DNA from 3 places in the Clostridium beijerinckii genome. Region 3 is predicted to be linked to each of the others. Evidence: riboswitches for the same ligand, from Rfam matches in the RefSeq annotation. Region 3 holds a riboswitch; each other region holds the start of a gene.

Region 1 (11,363 bases), 250 kb from region 3:
GAGAGTGTTTTTGAGGTAGTTGCTGAGTTGGCAAAGGAGTATAATATACCAGTTAGGCATATTAAGGCAATTAGAGAAGAAAAGTATGAAAGTATTAAAACAACAACTAAGTTTGTTGATAGTTTTTATAATATTTCTATGATTGAACCCAAAATGTTAATAAACATTTTGGAAGATAATATTAATGTAGATTCTTTAGAAATTATGTGCCATCCAGGGTGTCTTGATTCTAAGATTATTAGTAGTAGTTCATATGCATACCCAAGAGTAAAGGAATTAGAAACATTAACTAATAAAGAAGTAATACAGTTTATTAACGAAAAAAACATTGAATTAATAAATTTTAGAGGTATACAACTAAAATTTAAAAATGATTCTTATATATAAAGCAAAACATTTAAAGGTTACAATTATTTGGAAATAATAGTTAAGGTTCTTGGTAAAGATATTATTAAATATATTGATAAATAGTATTTTGCTATTAAAGTGCTTCTGAATTTAATAAAAACACAACTGTACTAGCACAGTTGTGTTTTTATATTATTGAATAGGGGATTATATTGAGTTAAGATATAGAAAACAGATCTGTTAGAATTTTATGAAAATAAGAGAAAATACAATTTTTATATAAAGTATAGAAGAGGAAATTTCCTATAAGAGTATCTAAATAAATTACTTAAAGAATAAAAAATAAGTATACCAATATAAACAAATACTTAAATTATTAAATCAAAATTTAAAAATGATTATGCTTATATTTTATAATATATAGGAGGATATCTGATGGAAAAAGGAATTAAAATAGTGACAATTGGTGGGGGATCGAGCTATACTCCAGAATTAGTGGAAGGGTTTATAAAAAGATATAATGAACTTCCGGTAAGGGAATTATGGCTAGTTGATATTGAAAGCGGAAAAGAAAAATTAAATATCGTAGGGAAATTAGCTAAAAGAATGGTTAAAAAAGCTGGTGTACCTATGGAAATTCATTTAACTTTAAACAGAAGAGAAGCATTAAAGGATGCGGATTTTGTAACTACACAATTAAGAGTTGGTCTATTAGATGCTAGGATTCAGGATGAAAGAATACCATTAAGTCATGGTGTAATAGGACAAGAAACCAATGGTGCTGGAGGTATGTTTAAAGCACTAAGAACAATACCTGTAATTTTAGATATAGATAAAGATATGTCAGAGCTATGTCCAAATGCATGGCTTGTAAATTTTACAAATCCTGCAGGAATGGTAACAGAAGCTCTTCTTAGATATGGAAAGAATAAAAAGATTATTGGATTATGTAATGTTCCAATTGGCATGGAAAAAGCAGTAGCGGATATGCTTGAAGTAGAGCATAGCAGAATTACTATGGATTTCATGGGATTGAATCATATGGTATTTGGTAGAGAAATTTATTTAGATGGTGAAAAAATTACAGATAAAGTAATAGACTCACTAGCAGAAGGTAAACTGGGGTCAATTGTAAAAAATATTCAAGATTTAGAGTGGAACCCAGAATTTATTAAAGCTCTTAGAATGATGCCATGCCCATATCATAGGTATTACTTTCAAACAGCAGATATGCTTGAAGAAGAATTAAAAGAATTTTCTAAGGGAGAAACTAGAGCAGAAGTAGTTAAGAGATTAGAAAATGATTTATTTGAACTATACAAAGATGAAAATTTAGATATTAAGCCACCGCAATTGGAAAAGAGAGGTGGAGCATATTATTCAGATGCAGCTTGCAGATTAATTAACTCTATTTATAACAACAAGGGAGATATTCAACCAGTTAATACTAAAAACAATGGGGCTATTGAAGGAATAGAGAATGACTCAGCAGTTGAGATTTCATGTATTATAACTAAGGATGGGCCTAAACCTATTGCTATGGGGAAATTACCAGTAAGTGTGAATGGATTGGTTCAAACAATAAAATCATTTGAACGTTTAGTGGTTGAAGCAGCAGTTGAAGGGGATTATAATAAAGCACTTCTTGCATTAACTATTAATCCATTAATTCCATCAGAGAAAATAGCGAAAATATTATTGGATGAATTACTAGAGGCACATAAAGATTATTTACCACAATTTGCTTAATATTATAAAAGATTTAAGGGAAAGAATATGACCCTTAGATCTTTTATTATTGTATTTATGATAATTTTAATATTTCATCATAAATAATATTTAATGCTAATTTCAAATCAGTAGAATTAATTCTAGCAATACTGAGTCTTAGACTATTGTCAAAATTCTCTGTATTGTAGTATGAGGCCGAATTATGGGCTAGAAGAATATTTTTATTTTTTAAATTGTCTAATAATTTATTACAGTCGATATGAGGAGCTAATATTATAGTAGAATAATAACCAGAACTTCCGCCAAGTATATTAACTAAATTTGAATCCCAAGCAGAAGTTATTTTCCTAAATAATTTTAAAGTGTCCTTTAAATTGCTAGAAAGAATGGCTACATGCTTATTATATATAGAGCTTTTTATATATGATTCAAGTGTTGCTTGAGAAACCAATGATGGCATATAATATGAAAAATAATATGAGTATTTCATCCATTCCTTAAATCTATTAATTAAATCATCAGGGATTATAGCTACACCAATTCTTATATAAGGTATTGTCTTAGAAAAGCTTCTAAGATATATACAATTTCTAAAATCCGAATAATAATAAATAGGTGAATATCTTGACAAGGTACTTAAATCTGAAAAATAATCATCTTCGATAACATATACATTGTAAGTATGGGCAAGCTTCATTATTGCTTTTCTTTGATTTAATGAATAATAAGTGCCTAAAGGGTTATGATTTCTAGGAATCGTGTAAAAGAATTTAATACTTTGGTTTTTAAATATTTCTTCAAGTTCATATAAATTAATTCCATTCTCGTCTCTTTTTATAGTTCTAACTTTAATATTCTCATACTTTAAAAAGTTTATATAATAAGTATAAGAAGGATCTTCGATAAGTATAGTATCATTGCCATTTGGAAATTCCATCTTTGAAAAAAGAGTTAATACTTGCAGAATACCTTGGGATAGAATTAAATTTTTACTTTTAGAATATATATCATCTCTCATAAGTAAATCAGTTAACAGTTCACGTAAAGAAGGAAGGCCTTCTAAATCCATGTTTAGAGACATGTTGCTGTGGAGCTCCAGAGCTGAGTTTAAGCAATGCTGAATATCCTTTATTGGAATATTGCTAACCAAAGAGTTACCAGTTGATAGATCATAAATATTAGCTTGATTTGTGCTAAATCGTACAAGGTTATCAGCAACGTAAAATCCACTCTAAGGTGAAGAATAAACTATATGCTCATTACATAAATTGGTATAAGCTTTAATAATGGTACCTTTGCTACACTTATATTCATTACAAAGAGAGGTGATGGATGGCAATTTAGCTCCTTGAGGCATTAGTTCAATTCTTATTTTCTCTTTAATATCATGTGAGATTTGCTCATATATTTTCATGAAAATCAAACCCTTCATCTAAATCTTCGCTTCTAAATTTATGCATCCCTAGGATTAGAATAAGTCGTCTATTAACATCTGTTAAACTGTATTCTGTTTTAGGAAATATGACAGCATAAATTTTTCTATTTAGCATTATAAATATCATAGTATCATAGAAAATTTAATTTAGGTAGTTATACAACATGAGTGCGCTTGTTTATATAAAATAAAATCGGCTTACCGTAAAAATTATAGTGCAAAGTCGTTTAAATAATCATATTCATTATCCAAGGCATTATTTTATTATATTGTCTAAAGGTGTTTTTATAGTTAAGCAAGTATTAATATATTGATATTAGTATACGTTTATCAAGAAGGCTTAAATAATTGCAGATTAGCTCAAAATTACATGGAAAGCAATATGTTTAATCTTATTTTAAAAATTAATAAAAAATCACAAAAATAAGTGAAACTTAAATGAGATTTTACAAAAAAATATATTGATTTACTAAATTAGTGCAGATATAATTATATTTACCAGAGTTCTACAAAAAACGATCATATATTTATTGAAAAAGTTATGATATTAGGGTTTCTTGATAAGAAATGGTAAGTAGTATTAACTTTCCAGCAGATTGTTAATAAAGGAATTAAACTTTAACTACATAACAATTTAAAGGAAATAGGTATCATAATTTTGATTGATGAAAACTTAATGAGTAACTACTTAGGGGGAAATTTTATGAAGATTTTTAATTCACTGAGATTCAAATTGACAATGGTTTTGATTTGTTTATCTCTTATTCCACTGTTCAGTCTATCACTTTTTCAGATAAATCAATTTACTTCGCTAGTTGATAGTAACATTAAGAAAAATGAAATTGGTATAGCTAATTCAACTGTCAATGAGATGAATATTTGGGTTAATGGAAAAGTGTCTCAACTTACAGAGATATATAAAGCACATCCAGAATTCTCCAATATGGATGCAAGCGCTATAAATTCAGTACTTAAGCCTATTAATGAAAGTGACTCGGAAATTGAGTCGTTAGGTGCAGTAACAAAGGATGGAAAAATTGCTAGTACTATTGATGTTACTGACAGGGATTATTTTATAAAAACAAAAGAAACAAAAAAGATGGTTATTACTGATGTAATAATAAATAAAAGTACTGGAAAAATGAATATACCAATTGCTATTCCGATTTTAGATTCAAATAATAATTTTAATGGTTTAATTACTAGTTTAGTTAGCATTGACTCTTTAAATACATATATGTCAAACCTAAAAGTTGAGGATACAGGATATGCATTTATGATATCAAAAAATGCTGATTTCTTATATCATCCCAATAAGGATTATGTTGGCAAGAATATGGCTGATATTATAAAAAATCAAGATACTATAAATCTTTTTAAAAATGAAGTATTAGCTAAAGATAGTGGATACATTGAATATACAGATGATCAAGGTCTAAGTAAAATTGCAGCATACTCTACTGTAGCAAATACATCGTGGAAAGTAGTTGTTACAGTTCCTAAAAGTGAGGTTTATGATGAAATCAATAGAACAACACAAATATCATGGATAGTTATATTCATTTCCGTAGTTCTTGTTACGATCATATCATTTTTTATGGCAAATATTATTGCGAGGCCTATAAAATCAGCAGCAGAATATTTAAATAGATTAGCAAATGCAGATTTTACGCATAAAGTACCAGAAAAAATAAAGAGACGAAAAGACGAAATTGGAGTTCTTGCGAGTTCAATGGAGATAATGAGTGAATCAATAAAGGCTGTTGTAACAGATGTTATAAATGAGGCGTATAGTGTTAAAAATAATGTAACAGGTTCATTTAAGAGTATGCATGACTTATCTATGCAGGTTGAGAATGTATCTGCAACTACACAAGAAATGTCAGCAGGAATCGAACAAACGGCAGCTGCAACAAAGCTTATCAATACAACTTCGTCAGAGTTGGAAAAGTCAGTTAAAAATATTTCAAGCAAGGCACAAAATGGTTCCGGAATAGCTAAAGAAATAAGTAGACGTGCTCAGAATTTAAAGGAAAATGCTATAGTATCTGAAAAAACAGCACATGATATTAGAAATAATATTGATGTTGATATGAAGAAGGCAATTGAACAATCAAATGCTGTTGATAAAATTAATGATCTTTCAGAATCTATTCTGCAAATTACATCTCAAACTAATCTGCTTGCATTAAATGCAGCAATAGAAGCAGCTAGAGCAGGAGAGGCTGGCAAGGGATTTGCGGTAGTAGCAGATGAAATAAGAAAACTAGCAGAAGTATCAAAAGATACAGTTAATGAAATTCAAGAAATAACAAAATTAGTTATGAGTTCAGTAAAAAATTTAAAGACAAGCTCAGAAAAAGCATTACAGTTTATTGATACAACTGTAATTGATGATTATAAGAATATGGTAAGTACAGGAGAACAATATTATAAGGATTCAGAGGCTGTTCAAGCTTTAGTAAGCGATTTTAGTCAAACGGCTGAAGAATTATTAAGTTCAATACAAAGTATGGTAAGCTCAATAAATGAAATTTCGGCTTCAAATGACGAAAGCGCAGTAGGAGCTCAAGACATTTCTGAAAAAACATTAGTAGCTATGGAAAGGGCTAATAATGTTGCTAACCTTATGAAAACTACAGAAAATAATGCTCAAGAACTTATGAGTATTGTCTCTAAGTTTAAAATATAAAAAATAATAATATTTAAAATGGAGTTGTTGCAAAATATGAATGTAATTTCTATTTTGCAGCAACTTATTTAATGATTATATTTGTAGGTCTTATTTTTACATTTTTATATAATGTATAAGCTGCAACATTACGAAGCATAGATGATTCAAAATCACCACTAATTTTTTTGATAATTTCAGATGTATTAAATATCGTAATGGATATTATATTTGTAGTATTTTTAAAGATGGGGGTTGCGGGTACTGCAATTGCAATTGTAACTGCAGAAATGCTATCGAGCGTTTTTTGTATTGTTTATGTTTATAAGAAAGTACCATTACTTCATTTCACTAAAGAAGAGATTATACTAGATAAAGAATTATTAAAAACTACAATAAATTATAGTTCTGTTACTGCTATGCAGCAAACTTGTTTATATATTGGAAAAGTTTTAATTCAAAGTGCAGTAAATCCTTTGGGAATAGATGCAATAGCAACATTTAATGCAGTTAATGGAATTGATGATTTTGCGTTCACGCCACAACAAAGTATTAGTAGTGGAATGACAACATTTTTAGCTCAAAATAGAGGAGCCAAAAAGCATAATCGTATTAAACAGGGACTCTGGACAGGCTTAAAAATAGAAACATTATTTTGGTGTATACTTGTTGGTCTAGTATATTTCGGGGCTGATAATTTAATGAAGCTATTTGTTCATAATGAAGGATCAAAAGTTATATAATTAGGTGTGATTTATCTTCATTTTATGGCATTTTTCTACATGCTACCAGCATGGACAAATGGAATACAATGTTATTTCGGAGGAATGGGAGAATTAAAAGTTAATTTAATTATCAACTTTCTCACAGATGATTGGAAGAGTGACATTTGCGTATTTACTTGCTCCCAAGTTTGGTATAGTTGGTATCGCGCTAAGCTGTTTTGCAAGTTGGATTATAATGCTTGCTTATGAACTTCCTATTCTTATTAAACATAAGATATAATTTCATATACTAATTATAGTTTGCATATATTTTCATTTATTTAATTGCATTTTAGCATTTATAATTTAAATAAGCAATAAAATGTATGTCTATAGAAATTTAAAAAAATGAAAAAATAGTCTATAATTATAGCAAAAGCAAAGAACCCAAGAAAAATATAATATAGAATAGTGGGAGATAAATTAAAAATGGTGAAATACTTACAATCAACAACATTTAAAATGGCTTTATCAGCGACAATAGCCATAATTATATCAAATTATATAGGATTACAATTTGGAGTGACTTCAGGTATAATTGCAATACTTAGTATTCAGGATACTAAAAAAGAAGCTTTATTAGTTGCAGGTAGAAGAATAATTACTTCGTCAGTGGCAATACTTCTGTCTTATATTCTATATATGCTGCTTGGAAACAATCCAATTGTGTTTGGATTATTCTTACTGATATTTATACCCATAACTAAAATACTAAAAATGGGAGAAGGAATGGTTGTAGGTGCTGTATTATCGACACATCTTTTAACGAGTTCTAATATTAATGTTTCTTGGATTATAAATGAGGCACAGCTAACGATAGTAGGAATTGGAGTAGCAATGATGTTTAATCTATATACTGCGTCATTAGAAGAACAATTTGAAAAGAATAAAGAAAGAATAGAAGATTATTATAGAGCTATATTATCAGATATGGCAGTAAGCCTTGTTACTCAGGCTGTACCAATTTATGAAAAACAAATATCAGTGAATGTTGAGGAATTAATTAATAAGTCTAAATTTATGGCACAGATAATAAATAATAATCGTTTATTTAAAAAAAATGATTATTATTTGAGTTATATAGAGATGAGAATAATACAGCTAGATACAATGAAAAGAATGAAGAGGCATTTTTCGAGATTTTATATGACTTATGATCAAACTAGAATATTATCAGAATTTACAAATGAAGTTGCAATGAATCTAAAGGAAGATAATGATTGTGTAGAGCTTATAAATAAACTAAATTTACTTAGAAAAGACTATGAAAAAATGGATTTACCTAAGAATCGAAACGAATTTGAAAACAGAGCGTTGCTATTTCAGTTTTTGAATGATTTAGAAGATTTCTTAGTTATTAAGAAAGAATTTAAAGAATCTTTTCAAAATAGGTAGAGGTTATAAATGTAACTTACTAAAATTAGTTTTAATGCCATTAATGGTAAAAATATTAGTATAAATATTGAAATTTATCAAAAATAAGTGTAAAATTATGCATATCATATGCATTGATAATAGCACACTTGCCGAAAGGCAGGGCCGCAAAGCTATGGGTCTAAAGAAATTTATTTTCAATGATTGCCAGGTTGCCAAAATGTAGTTATATAAACATTAGTCATTTGTTTATTTTTGGTGCCTATTAATAATTAATAGGCACCTTTTTATTTTAATAGAAAATCATTGAAATATGTGTATATGATAAGAATTTAAATAAAGAAAGGTTAGGTGTAGTAAATGAAAAAGTATCAGTTGTCTTTGGACAAGGCGAAAAAGGAGATTAACATAAGGATATGGGGAATGTTTGAACCAGACGATGCTAATAGTTTTGTTGAAGATTTTAGAAAAGAACTATCTCCTATACAAACTTCAGAATATGTATTAAATTTTGATGCAAGAGAGTTAAACGTTTCAAGACAAGAGATGTTACCAATGTTAGAAGGATGTTTTCAAATGTACAAGGCTTGCAAGTTTGTAAAGGTTATAGCAAATGTTGGTAGTAATATAACTTTAAAGATGCAATTATCAAGAATAAGTAGGAACACTGGATTGGGAATTGAAATAATTTAAAACAATACATAATTTATAATATTAAATTGAATTACATTAGCTAGGAGATTATTATGGGAATAAGATTAAGTTGCATTGATATTTGTCATGCATCTAAAGTTGTTTCAAATGATATTTATTTAAAACATTTTGAAAAACAAGATAAGGATGTAGAACATTTATTGGTAGATGTAATGGGTAGAGATAAACGCTTTATGTTTAATGAACAGGAGACAACTTTATCTCTAGCAGTAAAAGTAGCAAAATCAGCATTAGATAAAGCTAACTTGACAGGTAGTGACATAGATGTGCTAGTATATTCATCTATATTATCTGAATATATAGCACCAGCAACATCTATTTTAATACATAAGGAATTAAATGCGGGAAGAAATGTAATGTGTTTTGATATGAATGCAAATTGTGCTGGTATGACTGTTGCCTTAGAGAATATATCAAATTATTTAGAATCGTCAAAGCGAGCTAAAAGAGCATTGATTATTGGTTGTGATGATGTCGATTCGTTAGCTGATCCCAATAATGAGCTTTGCTATGGAAATTATGGACATGCTGCATGTGCAATAATTTTGGAAAAAGTTGAAGAAGAGTGTGGAATAGTTGATGCAGAATATTATATAAACACAGAGGAAAGTCATAATATTATGTATCCAAGTAAAGGATTCTCTAATTTCTTCAAATCAAATGATGTAGGTGAGCTTTATTTGAAATGGTTGCCATTCGATGGTGGGGCATGTGTTTATCCAGCAGCAGAGATTGCTAAAAAGATGCTGAAGAAAAATGGCTTAGAAAATGAAGACATTAAAATGTTCTGCTTTTCTCAGTTTGCGTTTATAAATATAAAAAATATAAGACAACTTTTAGATATAGGAGAAGATAAGAGTATATATATAGGGAATAAATATGGATATACTGGAACTACTAGCCCTTTCATAGCATTGTATGAATCGATAAAGGAAGGTAAAGTTAAGAGAGGGGACTATGTAATTTTCTGGACTATTGGATCTGGTTCTCAGAGTATAGTTATGTTATATAAATATTAGTATTAGAAAATGCACTTCATAAATATAACCTTCTGTAGTAAAATCTATAGAAGGTTATATTTATGAGTTTGATGCTATCATATGAAATGCAAGTAAGTAAATATACTTTAGATAAATATATATTAGAATATCACTAATATGAGAATAAATTCTTATAGATGATTTAATGAAGTAGAAAAATATATAGAGATAGTGTTAGAACTTAAAAAATGCTATATTAATTAAAGAATAACAGGGGAGATGGTTTGATAATGTACGATTATCCACTATATAGACCTCCAAGTGAAAGTAATAGTCTTATAATACAAGTAACTTTAGGGTGTTCTCATAATAAATGTAATTTTTGTAATATGTATAAATCTAAGAAATTTACAATAAAATCTTTGGAAGATATTAAAACAGATGTAAATTACTTTAGAGAAATGTATTCGCATGTAGAAAAAATATTTTTGGCAGATGGTGATGCGTTAATCATTCCAACGGAAAAATTAAAAGAAATTTTAACGCTTATAAGAAATACATTTTCTGAATGCAGGAGGGTAACTCTTTATGGGACACCAAAATCAATATTAGGTAAAACTCATCAAGAGTTGAAAGAACTTAAAGACTTAGGCTTATATATGATATATATGGGTGTTGAAAGTGGAAGTGATGAGGTTTTAAAGGATATAAATAAAGGAGTAAACAGTAACGAGATAATTGATGCTGCTAGAATGGTTAAAAATGCTGATATCTTTTTATCAGTAACAGTTATAGCTGGAGTTGGCGGCATTGAAAAGAGCGATATTCATGCAATTAAAACAGGCGAATTAATAAGCGCTATGGCTCCAAATTATTTAGGTGTATTAACTCTTATGGTTGAAAAAGAAACGGATTTGTATAATAAAATATTAAGAAAAGAATTTAAACTTCTAAGTGATAAAGAAGTATTAAATGAGATAGAGATATTAATACAACATATTAATGTCAATGAATCAGTTATATTTAGATGTAATCACGCATCAAATTATGTTTCTCTAAGAGGAAGTTTACCAGAAGATAAAGAAAAATTGCTTAATCAAATTAACTACTATTTAAAAACTAATCAAATAAAACAAGAGGAATATAGAAGATTGTAAGCAAACAGAGGCATTGCATAAGATATAATGCCTCTGTTTTTTTTATAGTCTTCATATTTTTAAAAACATAATTTTTTAAAATATATTAGATGTATGTTCACTTTTTAATATACTTAAAAGTTATATATATGTGGCGCCATTAAAAATGAAAAACAATTGTTTATAGAATAAATACTAATTATTTTTAGT
Region 2 (11,363 bases), 2.1 Mb from region 3:
CAATAGCTTCCTCATAATTATTGTCAGTAACATCCTTTATTATCTTTGTTCTTATATCCCTATACCTAGTTAATGCATCTTTAACTTTTTTATAATCAGCTTCTTCTTTTTCACTAGAATAAGGTATTTTTTCAATTTCTTCAAAAGTTTTATTATTTAAATCAGATAAATCTGCTAAATCTTTTTGTGCCTCATCTATATCATTTTTAAAATTACTATTAATAATATGTTCCATATCAGATAGTCCTAAGTTAGTATTACTTTTTACTACATATAACTTCTGAAGTCTCATTAAATTATTATTATAAATTTTATCTGTATTTATATTTAGTTTGTTCATGCTAAATAGACCAGCTATGCCGACTAAAACTAAGAATACAGTACATATCACACTACTTCCTATTAATTTTTGGGATATTTTCATTTTCTTAAACATTGTATTTATCCTTCCCTTCGTCCTTTAAGATATAAAAGTTATCATGTTTAATCCCAATACCTAATTCCATAACCATTCTATAAACTACTAAGCTTAATCACTTATTTTTACATAAGTATCAAAACTAATAAGTAATTTACTTCTACTCTAAATTATACCACAAAATCCACTTAATTCACATGAATCCGATAATTATTCTCATATTCTTTAATTTTATTTACTTTTAAAATAGGTATTATAACAGTTCCGCAAGAACAAATGGGTTTATTCTCCATTCAATGTTTGTTTTCAATCTTGTTGAATAGATTCCTGTGTAACTTTTCCACACTCTTAATCTCATTACAATTTTCCAAAAATAAAAAACAATCTCCTCATTTTTTAATAGGAGATTGTTTTTAATTTAGTATAATTCTCTAAATCAATATTTTCTTCTAATTTATTATATCAACAATATCAAACATTGCTGTCATTTCTATAAATACTTGTTTTTTGCAACAAAACTCTTTTTTTGAAATATGACAATTAGCAATTGCTTTGCTCGAGTTATCAGATTTATATTTCTCCAGCTTTTCTTGAAGTTCTTCAAGACATAGATCGTGAATTGCTTTAATGATATCTTCTTCCCATATACAAGCTGGATAACTATTTATCACTTTTATTTTCATTAATTTCACCTCGTATTAATAATGGGGTGTAAAATCCAATAAATATTAACTACTGAATAATATTTATTATATAATAATCAGATGAAATTAATATTGTGAATGAAACATCTTTGTATTGTAAATTACTACTCTTTAGCATATTATACTTTAAATAAAGTTAAAAATCCCCTGTAAATTTATCATCAATTTACAGGGGATTTACTGTTAGTAGGTATAGTAAAATATAGGAGTGTTATGTAATTGCATATTAAGGGGTATTTGGGAATCAATTTTTACACACTCAATATATTATTCGTTAATAAATATACTTTTCTGACATAAAAATATAAATTTTTCTAATAAAAAGTATATTTTCGAAAATTATTTTAAACCATAGATAAAGTATATAAGGCAAATTATTTAAAAAAGCAAAATATATTACCTATAACCTGTATATTTAAATTTTATAGGCTCATGTTTTGTAATATACATTATATAATTCAATTTTCCATTTTATTAGCTAATCATGACTCATAGAGTAAATACTAGTATTGTTATAAATCATAAATTTTGTTATTCCTTTATAACTGAAAGCAGCGCTTAGTAAATCTCAAGATATTATTATTTTGTCATTACTTTTTTTATTTTTATGTATAATATCTTTAAATTTCGCAAATAATTATTAATGAAAATATTACTTTTCAACTACACCAAAAGAGATAGCATTTATTAATCTAACTGCTATCTCTTTTTATATTAAAAATCAACCCATAGAAATCCCATCATTTTTTGATTTAATTACTTATACCTATTAGCACTTTTAGAATATTTACCCTAATATTTAATACTATTCCAATGAAAAATAATATAATATTATTTTTTTTTGCCATTTGCACCTTTTTTATATTTTTATTGTTGAATTAAAACAGTTTATGTCGTATAATGTTAATGTAAATATACAATTTACTTATATTGAAATTTTTCCTAGAGTTTTGATATAGTATTTTCTTTTTTTACCAATTAGAGTAAGAAACTAGACACGTTCTAGTTTCTTATTTTTTTAACTCACAACATCATCTGCCCATTTTATAGCATCTATATAGGCTTCTGCAAGCTTATTATCACTGACACCTATTTCCTTAGTATAAAACTCAACGTTTTCCCATTGACCTTTTTCATAGTTAATAGCTAATTTCAATATCTTATTCAAGAAATTATCTTTTTCAATTAGTCCTTCCTTTATTTCATCATTTATATATAATTCTTTTAAGATCACTTCAATTGAACAATTTAAAATTGCATCCATAACTGAAAATAATCCTACCATATAAGCTGAATAAACATTATTTCTATACTCACTCATATTACATATTAGTTCACATAACTTCGCTCTCTGCAATGAGACTTTTATAAGTTCATCTGTGTTATTTTCCTTTAGATCATTTAGCAGAACTACATATAACCATTTTATAATCTCTTTTCTTCCCAACAGTGCAATAGCATATTTTATAGATCTTACTTCATTCTTAAGGCAGTATGCAGACGAATTTATTAATTTGATTATTTTATATGACAATCCTAAGTCCTTTATTATTAGTTCTTCTAATTTATTAAAATCAAAATCTTCTTTATTAATTAACTTTAGAATTTTTATTGCTGTATCTTTGTTAGTCGGAATGTTTTTTCTGGAAAGCACTATTGGTTTACTAAAATAATATCCTTGAAAGTATGAGTACCCTAGTTTCAAAGCCTCATCATATTCTTCTTTGTTCTCTACTTTTTCGGCCAAAAACTTTATTTTATTATTTATTTTTTTTAGTTCAAATACTTTCTTTCTTCCATCCCCTGTCGTGATTTTAAAATCTATCTTTATAATATCAGCTATTTCTATTAATTTAATATATTTAATATGGAATACAAAATCGTCTAATGCTAATATAAATCCTCTTTTCTTAAGTCTTTTACACGCATCCACAATTTCATCATTTGGTTCTATATTTTCTAAAATTTCTATAACAACATATTCTTTAGGAAGTATAGTTGCTATTTCTTTCTTTATCAATTCTTCAGTAAAGTTTATAAATGCCTTCTTGTTATCAGTAATATCTTTGAAGTCAAATGTATAAAATGTATTAGCTATAACCTTTAAAGTTGCTTCATCGCCATTAGCATTGTTATAGAAATTGTTTTGTCCATTTCTAAATAGAAGTTCATATGCAACAACTTCATTTTTCCTGTTAAATATAGGCTGTCTAGCTACAAAAATATCCATAACAGTCTCATTCCCTTCATTAATACTTATATACCTCTTAATTTAACCCTTACTGTAGTATAATTTGGGTTCATAAAAATTAAAATCTTCTCTCAATGAGCTTACTTACGTAATACTTAAACTTAAGATATATAAGTTCTTATTTATATATAAATCAAGTAAATTTTTTCATATAAAAAACCAATTAAAACTAACTAATAAAATAATTAATTAATCTTAATTGGTCGGTTGCACAACTAGCTCCAAACTCTTAAAGTGCCCACTTAGAAAGAATTCTTCATAGCTTCCAATTGTAATATAATACATCAATATGTACTTATTTCATATATATGAAATATTATCATTAATTTATAATAAAATCAACAAATAATATCATTAGGAATACTAAATTAGAGATTTTTAAGGAAATTTTAAGATTATTTTCTCTTTTTATTGAGACATTATTTTTATTTAAAAAAATAATTTTTGTTAAATATCGTCTAAAATTATAAACAAAAAAAAGATTAGTTACATCTATATTTCCCTGTAACTAATCTTCTTAATATATAATATGTTAAATGCTATCTACTTAAATATTCATCTATTGCAGCAGCAGCTTTCTTTCCTGCTCCCATTGCTAAAATAACAGTTGCAGCACCAGTAACTGCATCTCCACCAGCATAAACACCTTCTTTAGTTGTTAATCCATCTTCATTGGCAACTAAACAAGCTCTACCATTGATTTCTAAACCTTTAGTAGTTGATGAAATTAATGGATTTGGTGAAGTTCCAAGTGACATTATTACTGTATCAACGTCTAATACAAACTCTGAATTTTCCTTAACTACAGGCTTTCTTCTTCCTGAAGCATCTGGTTCTCCAAGTTCCATTTTAACGCACTTCATTCCTTTAACCCATCCATTTTCATCTGTTAAGATTTCTGTTGGATTAGTTAAAACATCAAATATTACTCCTTCTTCTTTAGCGTGATGCACTTCTTCTGCTCTTGCTGGAAGCTCTGACTCACCTCTTCTATATACTATATGAGCTTCTGCACCAAGTCTTAAAGCAGTTCTTGCTGCATCCATAGCAACATTTCCTCCGCCAACTATAGCAACTTTTTTACCTGCTTTAACTGGAGTATCATATTCTTCTTTAAATGCTTTCATTAAGTTTACTCTTGTTAAAAACTCATTAGCTGAAAATACACCATTTGCATTTTCTCCTGGTATTCCCATAAACTTTGGAAGACCTGCTCCTGATCCAATGAATACAGCTTCAAATTTTTCATCTTCAATTAATTGATCTATAGTTATTGTTCTTCCTACAATTACATTAGTTTCAATTGTTACTCCAAGCTTCTTTATATTTTCAATTTCTGCTTTAACAACATCATCCTTTGGTAATCTAAATTCAGGTATTCCATAAACTAAAACTCCACCTGCTTCATGTAGTGCTTCAAATATAGTTACATCATAACCTTTTTTAGCTAGGTCTCCTGCACAAGTAAGACCAGCAGGGCCACTTCCAATTACCGCAACTTTCTTCCCTTTAGAAGGTTCTGTTTGTGATAAATCTACTTTATTTTTTCTTGACCAGTCTGCGGTAAACATTTCTAATTTACCTATAGCTACAGCTTCACCTTTAATTCCAAGTACACAGTTACCTTCACATTGATTTTCTTGTGGACATACTCTTCCACAAACCGCTGGAAGTGCACTGTATTTTGCTATTTCTTTAGCAGCATCTTCAAAGTCTCCAGTTTTAGCTTTTGATATAAATCCTGGAATGTTGATTGATACTGGACATCCCTCAACACATTTAGGATTTTTACAATTTAAACATCTATTGGCTTCTTTTATAGCATCATCTTCATTATATCCTAAACAAACTTCCTTAAAGTTTTTTGCTCTTACTTCTGGAGCCTGTTCAGTAACAGGTGTTCTTTTCATTCTATCGTTCATCTCTATTACTTATCCTCCTTGCATCCACAACCACCATGGTTATGAGTGTTTCCTTCTTCAAGTTTTAATAATTCTCTTCCTTCTTCTGTTTTATACATAGCTTGTCTTCTCATTGATTCATCGTAATCTACTAAATGGCCATCAAACTCAGGTCCATCAACACATGCAAATTTAACCTTTCCACCGACAGTAACTCTACAAGCACCGCACATTCCAGTACCATCAACCATTATAGGGTTTAAACTTACTACAGTTGGAATATTTAATTCTTTAGTTAACATTGAAGTAAATTTCATCATTATCATTGGTCCAATGATAACAGCTTGATCATATTTCTTCCCCTGATTATTAACTAATTCCTTAAGCATATCTGAACCAGTTCCTTTAAAACCGTACGAACCATCATCTGTTGTTACGTAAAGATTTCCAGCAACCGCCTTTAATTCTTCTTCATATATTAATAAATCTTTATTTCTGCTTCCTAAAATAACATCTACAGCTATCCCATGTTCGTGCATCCACTTAACTTGAGGATAAACTGGAGCTGCCCCTACTCCTCCTGCAATAAAGATAATATTTTTCTTTTTCAATTCTTCTAGATCTTCATGAATAAATTCACTTGGTACACCTAATGGTCCTACAAAATCTGAAACATAATCTCCAACATTAAATGCTGCTAACTGCTTAGTTCCTTTTCCTATAGCTGCAAAAACTATAGCTACTGTACCTTTTTCCGCATTATAATCTGCAATTGTTAAAGGTATTCTTTCTCCTTTTTCATCATTTTTTATAATTATAAATTGACCTGGTTTTGCTGATTTAGCAACTCTAGGCGCTTCTATATCCATTAAGAATATGTTATTGGTAAGTTCTCTTTTGTTAACAATTTTGTACACTCTTAGTACCCCCTACGCTTATAAATTCTATTGATAATTTCAAATTAAACTTGCTTAGATAGAGTTTGATCCCTATCTGAATCTTAGCTGAAATTTATTTATGATCATACAACTGTTACATATCACTTAAAGAAGCGATAGGATTACAGCTTCTAAACATAAGATATATCCGATAATTGGAATTTTCATCCTTGTTTCCATATCAACAACAAAGACTCCCTGAGGTGGAGAGTCATTGTTGTTTTATCAATGTTGTAACGATTCTTTTAGTAATTATTCAATTATTTACTTCAATAACTTTTTAAAAGTTACATGATTTTTAATGTGAAACAACTTACTTTATCTCTATAAGATTATGAAATAAAAAAATTGCCTTTATTTATTTTATAAATTAACTTTAGTTCCATAGTATGTGCATTCAAATAATTTTTCCATTGTAGCATCATCTATTTCTCTAGGATTTGATCCTGTACATGCATCTAATACTGCATTATGAGCTATAAATGAAAGATTAGCTTTAAAATCTTCTTCAGTAACTCCATACTCTTTCATTGAGTGAGGAATTTCTAACTTATCATTTAATCCATTAATTAATTCGATTAATGAATCAGTTAACTCGGCATCATTATTTCCCTTTAATTTTAAAGCTCTCGCAATATCTCCATATCTATTTTCGCATTTTGTTCTATTATACTCAATTACATATGGTAAAAATATAGCATTTGCACATCCATGAGGAATATGGAATACAGCACCAACCTTATGAGCCATTGAGTGAACTATTCCAAGTAATGCATTAGAAAATGCCATTCCAGCTAAACATTGAGCTTCATGCATTAGATTTCTAGCTTCTTTATCTCCTTCAAATGATTTTAATAAATTTTCTTGAACCATTTCTATAGCTTTAATTGCTAATGGATCTGAGAAATTTGATTGAAGTGATGCAGTGTATGCTTCTATAGCGTGAGTTAATGCATCCATTCCAGTATGAGCTGTTAAAGTTTTTGGCATAGTTTGAGCAAGTGCTGAATCAACTATTGCTATATCTGGAGTTATGTTAAAATCAGCTAAAGGATATTTAATTTTTTCTGAATAATTTGTGATAACTGAGAATGCTGTAACTTCTGTAGCTGTACCGCTTGTTGATGGAATAGCTACAAACTTAGCTTTTTGTCTAAGGTCTGGTAATCCAAATGGAACAACTGCTTGTTCAAACGTAAAATCTGGGTATTCGTAGAATATCCACATAGCCTTTGCAGCATCAATTGGTGATCCTCCACCGATTGCAACTATCCAATCAGGCTCAAAGTTTCTCATAGCTTCTGCGCCTTTCATTACTGTTTCCACTGATGGATCTGGTTCAACACCTTCAAATAATTCTACTTCCATTCCTGCTTCTTTTAAATAATCTTCAACTTGTTTAAGAAAACCAAATCTTTTCATTGATCCGCCACCAACTACTACGAAAGCTTTCTTACCCTTTAAAGTTTTAAGTGCCTCAAGTGCTCCTTCTCCATGATAAATGTCTCTTGGTAAAGTAAAACGTGCCATAAATATTTCCTCCTAAAATTTGCTCATTTATTATTTTGCATAGTTGTAAAATAATAAGTTAATATGTCTATTTTTGACCACATAAATTATTAAAGCAATATTCATGCCAACTTGTGATTATTTTATCAATATATTTTATATTTATGATAATAAAATGTCAAAATATAAGAGTACTTTTCTAACAAAAAACTCGTAATTCCTGAGAAATATTATATTTAAAGGGTTTAAATTAAGTTATTAAATATATAAAAAATAAATTATACATAGATTAATTGTTAAGCATATACTCATTTATATAAATAATTTTTAACAAAGATATGTCCTAAAATAATACAGTATAAATTTAATACAGCGTAATATTTTAGGACATGCTTTATAATTTATTTACGTTTTTTTAATTTTAGATATAGAGTGTTTCTACTTATACCTAAAGTTTTAGCCGCTTTTGTCATATTATGATTATTTATTCTTACAGCTTCATGGATTGCTTTCATTTCAAGTTCTTCTAAGTTTAAAGTATTCACCATATACTCAGTCTTTTCAGTATTAACATTCTTTAAAAAGCCATTTGTCTGATCGTCTTCCCATATCTCTTTACTTAAAAAATCATCTTTTAATATTTTCCTATCATATGTTTTGTCTATCTCAACACTTTGATTGTCTTCAAATTCCCATAAATTAAAAGATGATCGTCCATCTAAATTTACTATATTCTCAATATAATTTTCAAGCTCTCTTATATTTCCAGGCCAATCATAGTCTAATAACTTATTATATAAACTTTTATCAAGCTCTGGTATTGATTTATTCAACTGAAAAGATTTAATCCTTAAGAAGAAGTCAATAAGCATTTTCACATCGCCTTTTCTCTCTCTTAAAGGCGGTAAAGTGATTGGAATTACACATAATCTATAGTATAAATCTTCTCTAAAATTCCCTTTTTGAACTTCTCTTTTTAAATTTTTATTAGTTGCTGCTATAACTCTTACATCTATAGGAATCTCTTTGCTTCCACCAAGTCTTGTAACTCTTCCATTTTGAAGCACTCTTAACAGCTTAACCTGTGCATCAAGCGGCATTTCCCCAATTTCGTCCAAAAACAAAGTACCTCCGCTTGCAATCTCAAACTTACCTGGATTTCCGCCTCTTTTTCCTCCTGTAAAAGTCCCATCCTCATACCCAAACAATTCACTTTCTATTATATTAGCTGGTATAGCTCCACAATTTATTGCAACAAATTTATTTCTTCTTCGCAAACTATAATTATGCATAGCCTGTGCTAATATTTCTTTACCGGTTCCACTTTCCCCTTGAATTAGAACAGTTGAAGGACTATTTGCAATAACCTTACAGTTAGTTATCACATTAACAATGGCTGCACTATCTCCAATTATATCATTAAAAGTAAAAAATGCCCCTGTTGCATTTTTGTTGTCTTTTCCTTCTTTTTCATAACTTATTGTTACAACCATACCTATAATATTATCTTTATGTTTAAGACCTTTAAAAAGCAACCTTATTTTATGTCTGCTTGTATGTTTTAATTTTAATTCCTTTATAATATCACCATTATGGTTTTCAAGTTCCTCTATTACATTTCCCAAATCAGGCAAAATATAATGTATATCTTGACTTATTATCAAATCCTTATCTATATTAAATATCTCTACTCCAAGTTTATTTATATTTATTACTTTATACTCTTTATTTACTATCATGATGCCTTTATCAACATTATCTATGACACTCTCCATATAGTTATAGGTTTGATTCAATATGTCGCGTATCCCCTTCTTGTCCAATTCATTTTCGATTGCCTTTACACCAAAAACAACTAATCCTAAAGTATGTGGATGCTTCATATCTCTTCTACCTGTTAAGTTCAATGTTCCAATAATTTCTCCCTTTGTATTATGAATAGGTGCAGCAGAGCATGTTAAATTGTGGAACCTTTTTATGTAATGCTCAGTTGCAGTTATCTGAATACACCTGTCTTCTTTAATTGCTGTTCCCATTGCATTAGTACCTATATTTTGCTCGTCCATATAAGCCCCAACTTCAAGATTATTCCCTCCAAGCTTACTATTATTTTCTTCTGCTCCTTTAATATATAGAATGCACCCATTTTTATCTGTTAACACTATAATAAATTCATTATCCATAACTGCTGAAAATACCATATCTATGTATATTTTAGATACTTCTATTAATTCTTTATTAATAGTTAATATATTTTCTAATTCTTCACCAGTAAGAATCTTATTTGAGTGATCTGAATTTTTTTCAACTCCATAACTTTCACTTCTCTTATGTGAGTTTTCAATTAATAGTTCTTTATTCTCCATAACGTACCTCCATTCTTTAGTAAAATTCTTTATCTTCACATAAATTTACCCAATCTTTTAATATCTCACTACAATTTCTTAGATACATTTTTTCATTTTCATCACTTATTTACTAAAACTCTATAATTATTTACTGATATTTTAATAATTTATTTTTTTATTCTATATTAATACCTTTCTCTCCCTTTACCAAAATACACTTTTAAAATCTACTTATATTTTAACATAAAATAGAGTTTTCTTTACATTAACTCACAATAAACTCCAAAAATCTTAAATTTTTCAGATTTAACTGCTCTGTTATAGATATCCAACTCTAAAACTAAATTTATGTGGTAACGTACCGAAATCATAAATATTTTGTTCCGAAAAGCTATGAAACTATCGCTGAAGGTTCTAAGCAACAGGTTGAATGCAACTTTATAGCCTTAGAATCACCCATCAGAATTACCTAGAAACTGGAACAAAAGTATATTATTCATTTCGGCGAGTTATATGTATAAGTTCGGGTCTTAGTTAGCTTATCTATATTTCTACATAAAAATAAAAAAAGGTAAATTAAGCATTATCACTCAATCTACCTTTAAAGATAATTATACTTGTAAAAACTTTTCATAAGTCTCTATTTTATCCTCTCTGTTGTTTTTCTTTAGCCATTTATTATATTCTAAAATGACTTCTTCTACTGTTTTTAAATCTAGCTTAACATTCTTTTTTTTGTTCATTTCAGCGTACATATTAATTTTAATTATATTCCCCATGTTGTTCTCACCTCTTTTAAATATATGATAATATTAAATTCTTGTGATTTTTATACAAAAATAATTAAAACTTTATGACTTTTTGTAAACATTATCACGCAATATAAAAATTTTTTTATATTATCTATAATACATTATTGACAACATTTACACTTTCTAATATATATATTACCATTAAATTTTGTCAGTTTTTTGTCAGTTGAAAATGTTTTCTTAAAATTTTACTAAAAAATAAAAGTATATAACAAGAGAACCCTCTCCAGGGTTCTCTTACATAGATGTTTAGTTTAATATTTTGCTTAATGCATAATTAATAGAATCTTTTAAACCATCAAATGACATTTCGTCCATTGTTATCGAAGGTTCATCTTTTACCACATATTCTTCACCTTTGCAACTTATTAATATTGCTTTTTCAACACTACTGCTTAATTCACGATTTTTATGTTTTGATATTTTCAATTCATTACCATTTCCATCTATACTATATCTTATAAAAATATTTGCTTTTCTAC
Region 3 (11,363 bases):
GAAGCATTTAAATCAACTTTAGAAGAAGTTATATTTTCAGATCTTCTATGCCATGTAATAGATGTATCTTCAGATAGTGCAATAGATCAATATAATGCTGTAAATGAAGTTTTAAGTGAGCTTGGGGCTATAGATAAAGAAACAATATTAGTTTTAAATAAAATAGATAAAGCTACTGAAGAACAAAAAGCGCGAATTAAAGAATTTGCAGTAGGAAATTTTGATGTAATAGAAATTTCGGCTAAAGAAAAAATAAATTTAGATAAATTGCTAAGTTTAATTGAGGAAAAATTGCCATATAATTATAGAAAAGTAGAGTATTTAATACCTTATGAGAAAGGCGATATTCAATCTTTCTTACATAGAAATGCTAGAATACTTGAAGAAGAATATAAAGATAATGGAACATATATGGTAGCAGAAGTAGATGATGAAGTTTTTAACAAAACTCAGGAATACGCTAAGATATAAGGTTAACTGATTAAATATAATAATAAATATAGTTCTTCCGTAATATACTTAAATAAGAATTGTTATAGGAGACTATAGTTTATGGAAACAAGTGGACCATTAAATCAATTAGATCCTAGAAGCGCAAGATCCCTAAGAACTGCTCAGAGGGCATTGAATCAGGGAAGTACAGGTGCTAATGCGACTGATGCCGCTGGTAATGAAAATGTATCATCGGATTTAAATAATGAACTAAGAGATATGCAGAATCAAGTATTAACGCAATTATCAAATATGAGTACAGCAATAGCACAAATAAGTGCAGCTCAAACTAATGTTGCTTCAATTAGAGTCGAGCAGATAAGTTTAACTTATTTTACTAGAGAGGTACGTCCTTTACTTGATGCATTATACTTTATCTCTATATCATCTTTAAATATAGCAGGAGTTGCACAGGTAATACAAAGTAATACTTTTGGTGAGAGAAAAGAACTAAGGGAATCATTGGAGCTTGTTTATGAAATGAATCACGAACTTAATCAGATATTAGAGTCATTAAGCAGGCGTTTGAAGATTTACATACATCAGATAAAGAAAATGGATAAAGATTGTCCGCCATTTGTGAATAGAACAGAAGATTCTTAGATATTATATTTAAGAATCTTTTTTTATTCTCTAGGAAATTATATTGTTGGATAATCTGTGGATAACTTATAAGAAAGGCTGATTTAGAAGGCTGGCTTTTAAAAGAGAATAAAAAAGAAAATATATTCGCCTGCATAAAATGTTCTTATATGCAGCAGAGCTGCTATTTCTGATGTGCAGATTTTTCTCACATGCGTTCGAAAAGGCAGATGCGTGAAAAAATCTCCGGCTCCACAGTCGCCTGCGATTTTGTTCTTCGAATATTATGGATTTGAATAGTACTGTAAAGTAGTACCTTTAAATAAATATTTCTTTACGTTATAATGTTAGTAAGTTTGTTATAAAGTAAAACTTTGATTCAGATGTGATTAAGCTTTATCTAGAATTTAATTGTACTTATGCCTTAAAAGGCAAGATCTCAAGAAGCTTGCAACTGTTATTTTTTAATTAAAATGAATAAATGCTTTAGGTGATAGCCATCTGATAAACAAAGTATACAATGTCTTAGTAAAAGAAGGTGAAATTAAGTGTCAAAATCCATATTAGAATATCAGAAATCCTCTGAAAAGTTAATAAATGTATTGAAGACCAATAAAAAAGTGTTGGCTATATTTGCATTTGGAAGCATAATTAGCGGTGATCTTTGGGAGGAATCTGACATAGATTTATTCATTGTATATAAGGATATATTTGATAATGTTAGAGACATATATTCTGAAATACTAGGGGTACCGGTACATATAAAGGTCCTAAATAAAGAAAGCTTTTTGGAACTATACGAAAGTAATGGGAATAAGGGAGTTATAAGGAACTTACTAATATCTTCTAAAATAATATTTTCAAGAGATGATGAAATTGAGAGCATTTTTAATAAAGCCAAATATAGTTTAGATAAATACAGAGAAACTTGGAACTTGGTGTATTTAGGTAATGTTATAAAAGATATTAGAGTAACTAAAAAGTATTTGCAAAACAATAGTGTTTTTACATCTTATGAAGTTTTAATAAGAGCTCTAGATAGTTTTGCTAAGTTATATTTAAATTTAAATGGATACACTGTAAGTAAAGACGCAGTAAAAATGGCTATAAACTTAAATAATAAATTTAATGTTATAGTTGATAATTTGTTTAATGATAAATGCGCAAAGGAAAATATACAAAACGCTGTAGATTATATCGAGAATTTTCTAGATGAAAATATAAATGAGGCCGCTAAGTCTTTACTGGATTATTTATATGAAAAAAATGCATTTTTAAGCTCCTTTGAAATAAAAAACAGTGATGAGTTCAAGGAATTTAATATAAAAATAGAAGATATACTAAAGGAATTATACAAGAGAAAATTAATAATGAAAGATACTAAAAATTTGGATTTGCCTTCTAATGAAAAGTTAGTCAGAGAGAATGTGTATTCATACAAGAGTTATGAGGCACAATCAAAAAAATAGTCTTACAATCAATTAAAGGAGAGTTTTATGGATATTTATAAAGATTTTGCGTTTAAAGATGATGATATCCCTAAGTATATTCAAGTAGCTAATTATATAAAAAGTTTAATTGATAAAAGAAAGATAAAAGAAGGAGACAAACTTCCAACAATAAGAGAGCTGTCAAAAAAATTAGGCGTAAACAATGTCACTATAGTTAGTGCATACAATAAGCTTAAATCAGAAGGTTATGCCTATCAAAAGGTAGGAAGCGGTAGTTATGCAAAAAGAAAAGAAGTTGCTTCAAATTTTAGAAAAGAATATTCAAATGCATTAAAAAAGATATCCATGGGAGATTTAACTGATGTAATAGATTTTACTGGGGAGACTACAGGGGAAGTGCTATTCCCTATTGATGATTTAAAAGGAATTATAAATGAAGTTTTAGAAAGAGATGGAGCAAATGCATTACTTTCAGACAACAGAAATGGATATACTAATCTTATTTATACTATAAATAAAGTATTTTGGAATAATAAATTAAACGATGAAGACATAATAATTATATCAGGTGCTCAACAAGGAATTGATATAGCATCTAAAGGAATATTAAATATAAATGATAATATAATAGTTGAAAAGCCAACATATGTAGGAGCATTATCAGTATTTAAATGGAGAAAAGTTAATTTGTTTGAAGTGCCAATTGATGAAGATGGAATAAACTTAAATAAATTTGAAAAGATATTACAGAAAAACGAAATAAAGTGTTTTTATACAATGAGTTATTTTCAAAATCCAACAGGAGTAAGTTATAGTATAGAAAAGAAGAAGAGAATTTTAGATCTTGCAGAAATTTATGATTTTTACATAATTGAAGATGATTATCTATCGGAACTTATATATGAAAATTCATTAGAATATGTGCCGTTTAAATGGCTTGATAAAAATGATAGGGTAATTTATATAAAAAGTTTTTCGAAAATATTTCTTCCAGGAATAAGATTAGGATACTTAGTTGCACCAGAAGTATTCAGTGAAACTCTTCAAAATTCAAAGCACAATACAGATATAACTACTTCAAGTTTAATGCAGAGGGCTCTGGAATTATATATTTCGAGTAATAAGTGGAAAAAGAATATTAAAAATCTAAATGATGAATATATAAAAAGGTATACGCATTTAAAAACAATTCTAGATAGTGAATTTAAAGATATGTTAACCTACAATGATCCAAAAGGTGGATTAAATTTTTATATAACTTTAAAAGATGAATTTAAGATTAATACTAAAGAACTTTTTATAAAACTTAAAAAGAAAAATATATATATTACTCCAGGGGCTATGTTCTTTACATCACAAAATGATGGACAAGATTCTTTTAGGATAGCCTTTTATCAAACCGATAAGGAAAAGATTGAGAAAGGTATGAAAATACTTAAGGAAGAATTAATTTTGGCTAAGGAACTTAGAGTTGAGAAGTGAAATTACTTAGGGAGATATTTTTACTAATAATTTTATCTGATGTTTAACCACTGTAACACTCCAATCTTCTATTAAAGTGGTAGATAAAAGTGGCACAATCCGAGATAAGTTTAACTAACCTTTAATGGCAGATTTACCATCAAGGTGCACATAAAAAACTCTCTCTGAAGCTAGGTTTCACTTTATGCTAATATTCTTAAGAATTTTAGAATATATATTTTAAACAATATTAGAATATATATTCTGTACAATATATATTCTTAAGAATATGCAGTAAAAATGCAGCATAGGAAGGTATTATAATATTCTAATTATTTAAGTATGTATAAAATTGTTTTAAATCAATATGCGTACTATATATTCTGATTTGAGATTGAAAAGGAGCTAGATTGATATGTCGTACATTACAGTAAAAGACTTTGGTGAAGATAGATTTGAAGAAAAGAAGTCAGAGTTTATTGGTTATGCAAAAAGGGTGGAAAATGAAGAGGAAGCTAAAGCTTTTATAAATGAGATAAAGAATATGCACAAGCAAGCAAGGCATAATTGCTCAGCATATATAATCGGAAAAGACATGAATATTCAAAGGTACTCAGATGATGGCGAACCACAGGGAACAGCAGGAATACCAATTCTTGAAGTGATGAAAAAAAGTAGAGTGACAGATTGTGCAGTAGTTGTTACGAGATATTTTGGGGGAATACTTTTAGGGGCAGGTGGTTTAACTAGAGCTTATACAAAAGGTGCCAGCATCGCAATAAAATCAGCTGGTGTAGTGGAAAAGGTTGAAGGACTGAAACTAAGTTTTGAAATGGAATATGATCTTTTTGGAAAAGTTCAATATACATGCGGTCAAAATTCTTGGCATATAGAAGATACTGAATACAGCGATAAAGTGATTGTTAATATATTAGCTGAAAAGTTAATGGCTGAAGATATAGAAAACGAGATTGTAGAAGTTACTAACGGAAAAGTAATAGTTAGAAAAAGTGAAGAGGACATATATTTTAAAGAAGGAAATAGATTATACTTGAAAATATAATTAGAGTACTCTAGGATTATGGTTCGTTGCTTATAGATATCCAACTTTAAAACTAGACTTATGTGGTAACTTGCCGAAATCATAAATATTTTGATTCCGAAAAGCTATGAAAATATCGCTGAAGGTTCTAAGCGGCAGGTTGTATCCACTTTAGCATGTTCCAACTTTCAGTTTGACAAGCTAAAATGGAACAACCTACAGCTAAGAACCTTTAACAGCTCATTTTCAAATGTTTTCTCCACAAATATATTTATGATTTCTAGCTAAAGATAATCATTTATATACAGTAAATATGGAAATATGTTCACAGAATAAGTCTAATTAATAATTGGAATGTCTATAGTTACGTATTTAAAGCTCAGCGAAACACTTCGTAAAAGAATGAGAATACAAGCTGATTATAAAATTTATTATTCATAATTAACTACTTCTGGAGATTTTTATTTCAAAGTAAAAATTTAGTTCTAACAATAAATTTTTTATAACATGAAACTTAGATTTAGGCATATTACAATGAACTAAGTCATTAATCAGATAGAGTAAAAGGATGGAGATTCAATTGCAATGTAAATTTTATATTTTAATAAATATTATAGAGAATTATTTGGTAATAGGATAATTGTGAACTTATGTAAAATGTGGTATAATAGCTGTTGGATTTTGTATTTTAAAGAAAAAATCATTAATTAAATGAATAACTTGTAATAAGAATCGTTACAAATAGATATTATATATATTGTTAACATGAAGCTATATTCAAAACTTAGTAAATCAAGTGTTAAAATAAGATCAAGGTATAGGGACTTAATTGCAATATATATTTATAAAAACATAGATAATTATTACGAATAAAGTAAGGAGGAAAACATATGTCAGGACACTCAAAGTGGCATAACATTCAAGCAAAAAAGGGCAAGACAGATGCAAAAAGAGGTAAGATTTTTACTAAGATAGGTAAAGAAATTGTGATGGCTGTTAAAAATGGTGGAGCTAATCAAGATACAAATGCAAAATTAAGAGATGTAGTTGCAAAAGCCAAGGCAGCAAACATGCCTAATGATACTATTTCAAAAGCAATTAAAAAGGCATCTGGTGAATTATCAGCAGTTAATTATGAAAATATAGTTTATGAAGGTTATGGACCTAGTGGAGTAGCTGTAATAGTTGAAACTCTTACTGATAATAAAAATAGATCTGCTGGAAATGTAAGAAGTGCATTTACAAAAGGCGGCGGAAACATGGGTACATCAGGTTGTGTATCATTTATGTTCCAAGAAAAAGGTGAAATTGTCATTGAAAAAGAAGATAAAGATGAAGATGAATTAATGATGATTGCCTTAGATGCTGGTGCAGAAGATTTCGCATCAGAAGAAGAAGTATTTGTAGTAACAACTGCACCTGAAGAGTTCGGAACAGTTAGAGAAGCATTAGAAGCACAAGGTATTGAATTCTTAGAAGCTTCAGTTAAGATGATTCCAGATACATACACAGCAATAGATGAAGCTGATGCTAAGAAATTCCAAAAGATGTTAGACTTACTTGATGACGATGACGACGTTCAAGAGGTGTACCACAACGCTGAATTCCCTGAGGGATGGGATGAATAAGCTGTTTTAGGCGCTTTTAAATTATAAAAAGCTCTGGATGATATACTTATTAAATAATAACACTTTCAATATTGATATACATAGTTAATTGATATTGGAGGTGTTTTTTTTGTTACTTGTAGATTTATTAATTGTAAAAGGAAAGGATAGCTTATTGTACCAGCCAAGCTATCACTAGTTGGTTATTATATTTTTTAAAATAAAATGATAAATAATTAATAAGAAATTATGTTGTAAATTCAATTGCCTAATTCTTTTTTGATTGCAAACTAAGATCTTCTGGTGTAGATATATAAAACATGATTAACAATATTATTCAATAGTTGTAAATTTTTTGTAAACATGGTATTATGGAATGGAAATATAGAGGGCAATTAGCTTAAATCCTTATATGAAGAGTGATAAAAAATCTAGAACTATCCAGTAAATAATTATTACTATTTTTAGAAGAAAAGTTTTAAACAAGATAGACCAAATAATGATCATTATGGTATAATTACTACGGCATATATTAGCTGTATTTAATATGTTATGTAAGAAATAAAAGAAAAAGCAAGTATATTTTGTTATAAGGAAACTTTGAACCATATATTTTAACTGGGCACTTTATATATGGTGAGTTAGTAGTGCAACCGACCTTTATATTTATAAAGGCCGGTTTTTATATTTTTTAAGATTATTTGTAATACATTTACAAATAAGGAGATAATATATTAAAGAGAGACTTTGGTTAATTATGATTAAAATTTAAAGAAAGAAAATTTTATTATTTTAATATAATTTTTATTAAATATTTTTGAAAAAATAAGAATAAGATACAAATTTATACACAACAACGTTTACAAAAAAGTTAAATAATATTAAAATATACAATGAGAGGTGATTTTTTGGATTATACATTAATATGTATTTTAGGACTAGTTATAGGTAGTTTTTTAAATGTTTGTATTTATAGAATTCCTATAGAAAAATCAATTGCTTTTCCGCCGTCTCATTGTACAACCTGTAAACATAACTTAAATCCACTAGATCTAGTACCTGTATTTAGCTATATATTTCTTAGAGGAAAATGTAGGTATTGTGGTGAAAAAATATCTATAAGATATCCTCTTATAGAAATCTTAAATGGATTGCTGTATTTAATTGTATACGCAAAGTTTGGATTAGATCTGATTACCATAAAATATTGTATTTTGGTATCTCTTTTAATCGTAATTAGCGCTATAGATTTTGACACGCAGTTTGTATTTACAAGTACTACGATTTTTGGAGGAATAGTTGGCATTTTATTTATATTATTACAATATGCTTTATATAAGAATAATGTTCTAGATTTAATTCTAGGAGGAATACTAGGAGCAATAATAATAGGATTAATAGTGTTTTTAACAAGGGGAATGGGTGAAGGTGATATTGAAATTGCGACTGTGTGTGGATTATTCCTGGGAGTTAAAGGAATTTTATTAGGCTTATTTCTAGCAATTGTATTAGGTGGAATAATAGGAATAATTGTTTTAATATTAAAATTAAAGAAAGCAAAAGAAAAGATAGCGTTTGGTCCTTTTATAGCAATAGGAAGTTTGATTTCAATGCTCTACGGAGCAGAAATATTAAAAGTTTATTGGAATTTGTTGTTGTAAAGATATACTTTTTTACAATAACTTTACTTGTGAAAATCATATAGCAAACTTATACTAATTATAAGGTGCTATGCCGCATTTTATACATAATTCATAGGAAAGGTGAGACTCAGAATGGCAACTGAAAAAAGAAGACTAGGTAACATTCTTGTAAATGCGGGAAAAATTACAGGATATCAATTGCAAGAAGCATTAAAGTCTCAAAGGACACTAGGGAAGAAGCTAGGGGAAATACTACTTGATAGTAAGATTATAACTGAAGAAGATATAATAGAAGCAATAGAACAGCAGACAGGAATTAAAAAAGTAGATTTAAATACAATAAATTTTGATAAAAAAGCTATAAGTATAATTCCTAAAAATTTATGTGATAAATATAATCTGATACCATTCGGATTTGAAAATAATAAAATTAAGGTTACTTTATCTGATCCATTAAATATATATGCAATAGATGACGTTGCAATATCTACTGGGTTCGAAATAGAATCATACATATCTAAAAAGGATGACATAAAAAAGTTTATAGAAATATATTATAGCAGTCAGCAGGTTAGCTTGGCAGCTCAACAACTTTCAAAAGAAAGTTCTGAAGCAAAGAATTTAAAAGTTAATATAGATGAAATGGATACTGTTAAGAATGCTCCGGTTGTAAAAATGGTAGAGTACTTATTTAAGAATTCAATAGAACTAAATACATCAGATATCCATATAGAACCATTTGAAAATGAAGTGAGAATACGATATAGAATAGATGGCAAATTACAGACTGTAAATGTTATTAACATAGAAAGCTTAGGTCCGCTAGTAACAAGAATAAAAATACTTGCAGGATTAAATATAGCAGAAAAAAGAATACCACAAGATGGAAGAATAATGACGAGTGTAGGAGGAAAAGAAGTAGATCTTAGAGTTTCAATACTTCCAGTAGTTAATGGGGAAAAAATAGTTATAAGAATCCTTAACAAATCTATGGGGAATATAGGCAGAGATAAACTAGGAATGAGTAATGAAAATCTAGAGAAGATGGATAGAATTATTTCAAATCCACATGGAATAGTATTAGTTACAGGACCTACAGGAAGTGGTAAATCTACAACCTTGTATACAATTTTAAGTGAATTAAACAATGATCAAATAAATATAATTACTGTAGAAGATCCAGTTGAATATACGCTAAATGGAGTAAATCAAGTGAGTGTAAATAATAAAGCCGGATTAACTTTTGCAAGTGGACTTAGAAGTATATTAAGGCAAGATCCAGACATAATTATGATTGGTGAAATTAGAGATAACGAAACAGCAGAGATTGCTACTAAAGCGGCTATAACAGGTCACTTAGTTTTAAGCACACTTCATACAAACGATGCTCCGTCATCTATAATAAGGCTTGTTGATATGGGAATAAAACCATATTTAGTTGCTACGTCAGTAGTTGGAATAGTAGCTCAGAGATTAGTTAGAAAAGTATGTATGAATTGTAATGCTCCATATGAAGCTACGGAATATGAAAAAGAAATCCTTGGAATTGATAAGGACAAGCAAATAATTTTAAATAAAGGTAGAGGATGCGGATATTGCAATAACACAGGGTATGTTGGAAGAACTGGTGTGTATGAGGTGATGGAAATTACAAGAGAACATAGAGAAGCTATTAATCTAGGAAAAGATTCAGATATACTTAGGGATATATCAATAAAAAATGGAATGAATACATTAGTTGCTGAATGCAGGAAGTTAGTAATAGACGGTATAACGACAATGGATGAGCTTGCAACAATAACGATGACTAAGGAATAGACAGATATTTATTCATACTAATTTTTTGGGGGGGATAGAAGTGGCCAATTTTAAATACAGAGCAATGAATGCAGATGGAGAAAAAATTGAAGGTATGCGTGAAGCAGATTCTAAGGGAGAAGTAATAGATTTTATATCCTCAAATGGATATTATCCTTTAATGGTAGAAGAAGTAATCGAAAGCAGTAAAATAGAGCTGAACTTCAATGATAAAGTTAAGATTAAAGACATCTCAATTTTTTGTAGGCAATTTTATACTATGCTAGATGCTGGAGTACCTATATTAACTTGTTTAAATATATTATCTAAACAAACCCAGAAGAAAAAATTAAAGGAAGCAATTGTAGAAATTGAACAAGAAGTTCAAAAAGGTGGAGTTTTGTCTGAAGCAATGAAGAAGCAAAAAAAGATATTTCCAGAACTTTTAGTTGGTTTGGTTGAAGCTGGTGAAGCTAGTGGTACACTAACTAGTATAATGCAAAGAATGGCGACGCATTACGAGAAGGAAAATAAAATAAATAATAAAGTTAAGAATGCTATGATTTATCCAATTATATTGAGCTTAGTAGCAGTAGTGGCAGTTGTGTTTATACTAACTTATGTTATGCCAACATTTAAAGGTATATTTGAACAAACGGGAACAGTATTGCCATGGTCGACAAGGCTTATACTTGGCAGCGGAGATTTCCTGAAAGAAAATTTTATATGGATTATAGTTTTTATAATATTAAGTTTTGTTGGTATAAAATATTATTTTAATACAGAAAATGGTTCAATTACTTTAAGTAGAATAAAACTTAAACTTCCAATAATAAAAAAGTTTACTGAGATGGTTATAGTATCTAGGTTTACAAGAACTTTATCTACACTATTAGCTAGCGGATTATCTCTAATAAACGCAATAGATATTGTATCGCAGGTTGTGGAAAATAGAATAGCAGAAAAGGCGTTGAAAAAGGTTAAAGAAAGAGTAGTTAAAGGTGAGGAATTAAATACTTCAATGAGGGAGTCGGGTATATTTCCAGAAATGCTTTATTCAATGATAAAAATTGGAGAAGAAACAGGATCTATTGATGAAATTTTAAATAAAACAGCAGATTTTTATGATGAGGAATTGGAAACTACAATACAGGCAACAGTTGCTTTAATGGAACCAATATTAATAGTAGTAATGGGACTTGTCATTGGATTTATTATAATGTCAGTAATGCTTCCAATGTATGATAGTTATACTAAAATTTAAAAAGTTAAAATGATGCACGTGAAA

Evidence for each region. A riboswitch is a leader RNA that binds a small molecule or an ion and turns the genes downstream of it on or off. The one in region 3 is predicted to bind cyclic di-GMP.
Region 1: it holds a riboswitch for cyclic di-GMP, as region 3 does, so the genes downstream of both, PZA12_RS19675 (hypothetical protein) here and PZA12_RS20685 (prepilin peptidase) in region 3, are expected to answer to the same signal.
Region 2: it holds a riboswitch for cyclic di-GMP, as region 3 does, so the genes downstream of both, PZA12_RS11295 (EAL and HDOD domain-containing protein) here and PZA12_RS20685 (prepilin peptidase) in region 3, are expected to answer to the same signal.

What each region holds. Positions count from the first base shown of each region.
Region 1 is NZ_CP144906.1:4,254,947-4,266,309, reverse strand. It holds gene chbG (chitin disaccharide deacetylase) at 1-387, shown strand, start outside; gene PZA12_RS19705 (6-phospho-beta-glucosidase) at 784-2,097, shown strand; gene PZA12_RS19700 (PLP-dependent aminotransferase family protein) at 2,153-3,256, opposite strand; gene PZA12_RS19695 (GntR family transcriptional regulator) at 3,311-3,493, opposite strand; gene PZA12_RS19690 (methyl-accepting chemotaxis protein) at 4,218-6,206, shown strand; gene PZA12_RS19685 (MATE family efflux transporter) at 6,374-6,928, shown strand; gene PZA12_RS19680 (aromatic acid exporter family protein) at 7,379-8,344, shown strand; cyclic di-GMP riboswitch class I at 8,456-8,543, shown strand; gene PZA12_RS19675 (hypothetical protein) at 8,684-9,016, shown strand; gene PZA12_RS19670 (3-oxoacyl-[acyl-carrier-protein] synthase III C-terminal domain-containing protein) at 9,070-10,056, shown strand; gene PZA12_RS19665 (radical SAM protein) at 10,308-11,174, shown strand.
Region 2 is NZ_CP144906.1:2,430,187-2,441,549, reverse strand. It holds gene PZA12_RS11305 (methyl-accepting chemotaxis protein) at 1-436, opposite strand, end outside; gene PZA12_RS11300 (hypothetical protein) at 868-1,101, opposite strand; gene PZA12_RS11295 (EAL and HDOD domain-containing protein) at 2,141-3,352, opposite strand; cyclic di-GMP riboswitch class II at 3,566-3,649, opposite strand; gene gltA (NADPH-dependent glutamate synthase) at 3,913-5,301, opposite strand; gene PZA12_RS11285 (sulfide/dihydroorotate dehydrogenase-like FAD/NAD-binding protein) at 5,301-6,191, opposite strand; gene PZA12_RS11280 (iron-containing alcohol dehydrogenase) at 6,576-7,742, opposite strand; gene PZA12_RS11275 (sigma-54-dependent Fis family transcriptional regulator) at 8,123-10,087, opposite strand; gene PZA12_RS11270 (hypothetical protein) at 10,681-10,848, opposite strand; gene PZA12_RS11265 (hypothetical protein) at 11,131-11,363, opposite strand, start outside.
Region 3 is NZ_CP144906.1:4,503,253-4,514,615, reverse strand. It holds gene hflX (GTPase HflX) at 1-471, shown strand, start outside; gene PZA12_RS20710 (hypothetical protein) at 553-1,095, shown strand; gene PZA12_RS20705 (nucleotidyltransferase domain-containing protein) at 1,623-2,543, shown strand; gene PZA12_RS20700 (PLP-dependent aminotransferase family protein) at 2,571-4,007, shown strand; gene PZA12_RS20695 (YigZ family protein) at 4,402-5,049, shown strand; gene PZA12_RS20690 (YebC/PmpR family DNA-binding transcriptional regulator) at 5,919-6,656, shown strand; cyclic di-GMP riboswitch class II at 7,221-7,303, shown strand; gene PZA12_RS20685 (prepilin peptidase) at 7,544-8,296, shown strand; gene PZA12_RS20680 (GspE/PulE family protein) at 8,411-10,096, shown strand; gene PZA12_RS20675 (type II secretion system F family protein) at 10,137-11,339, shown strand.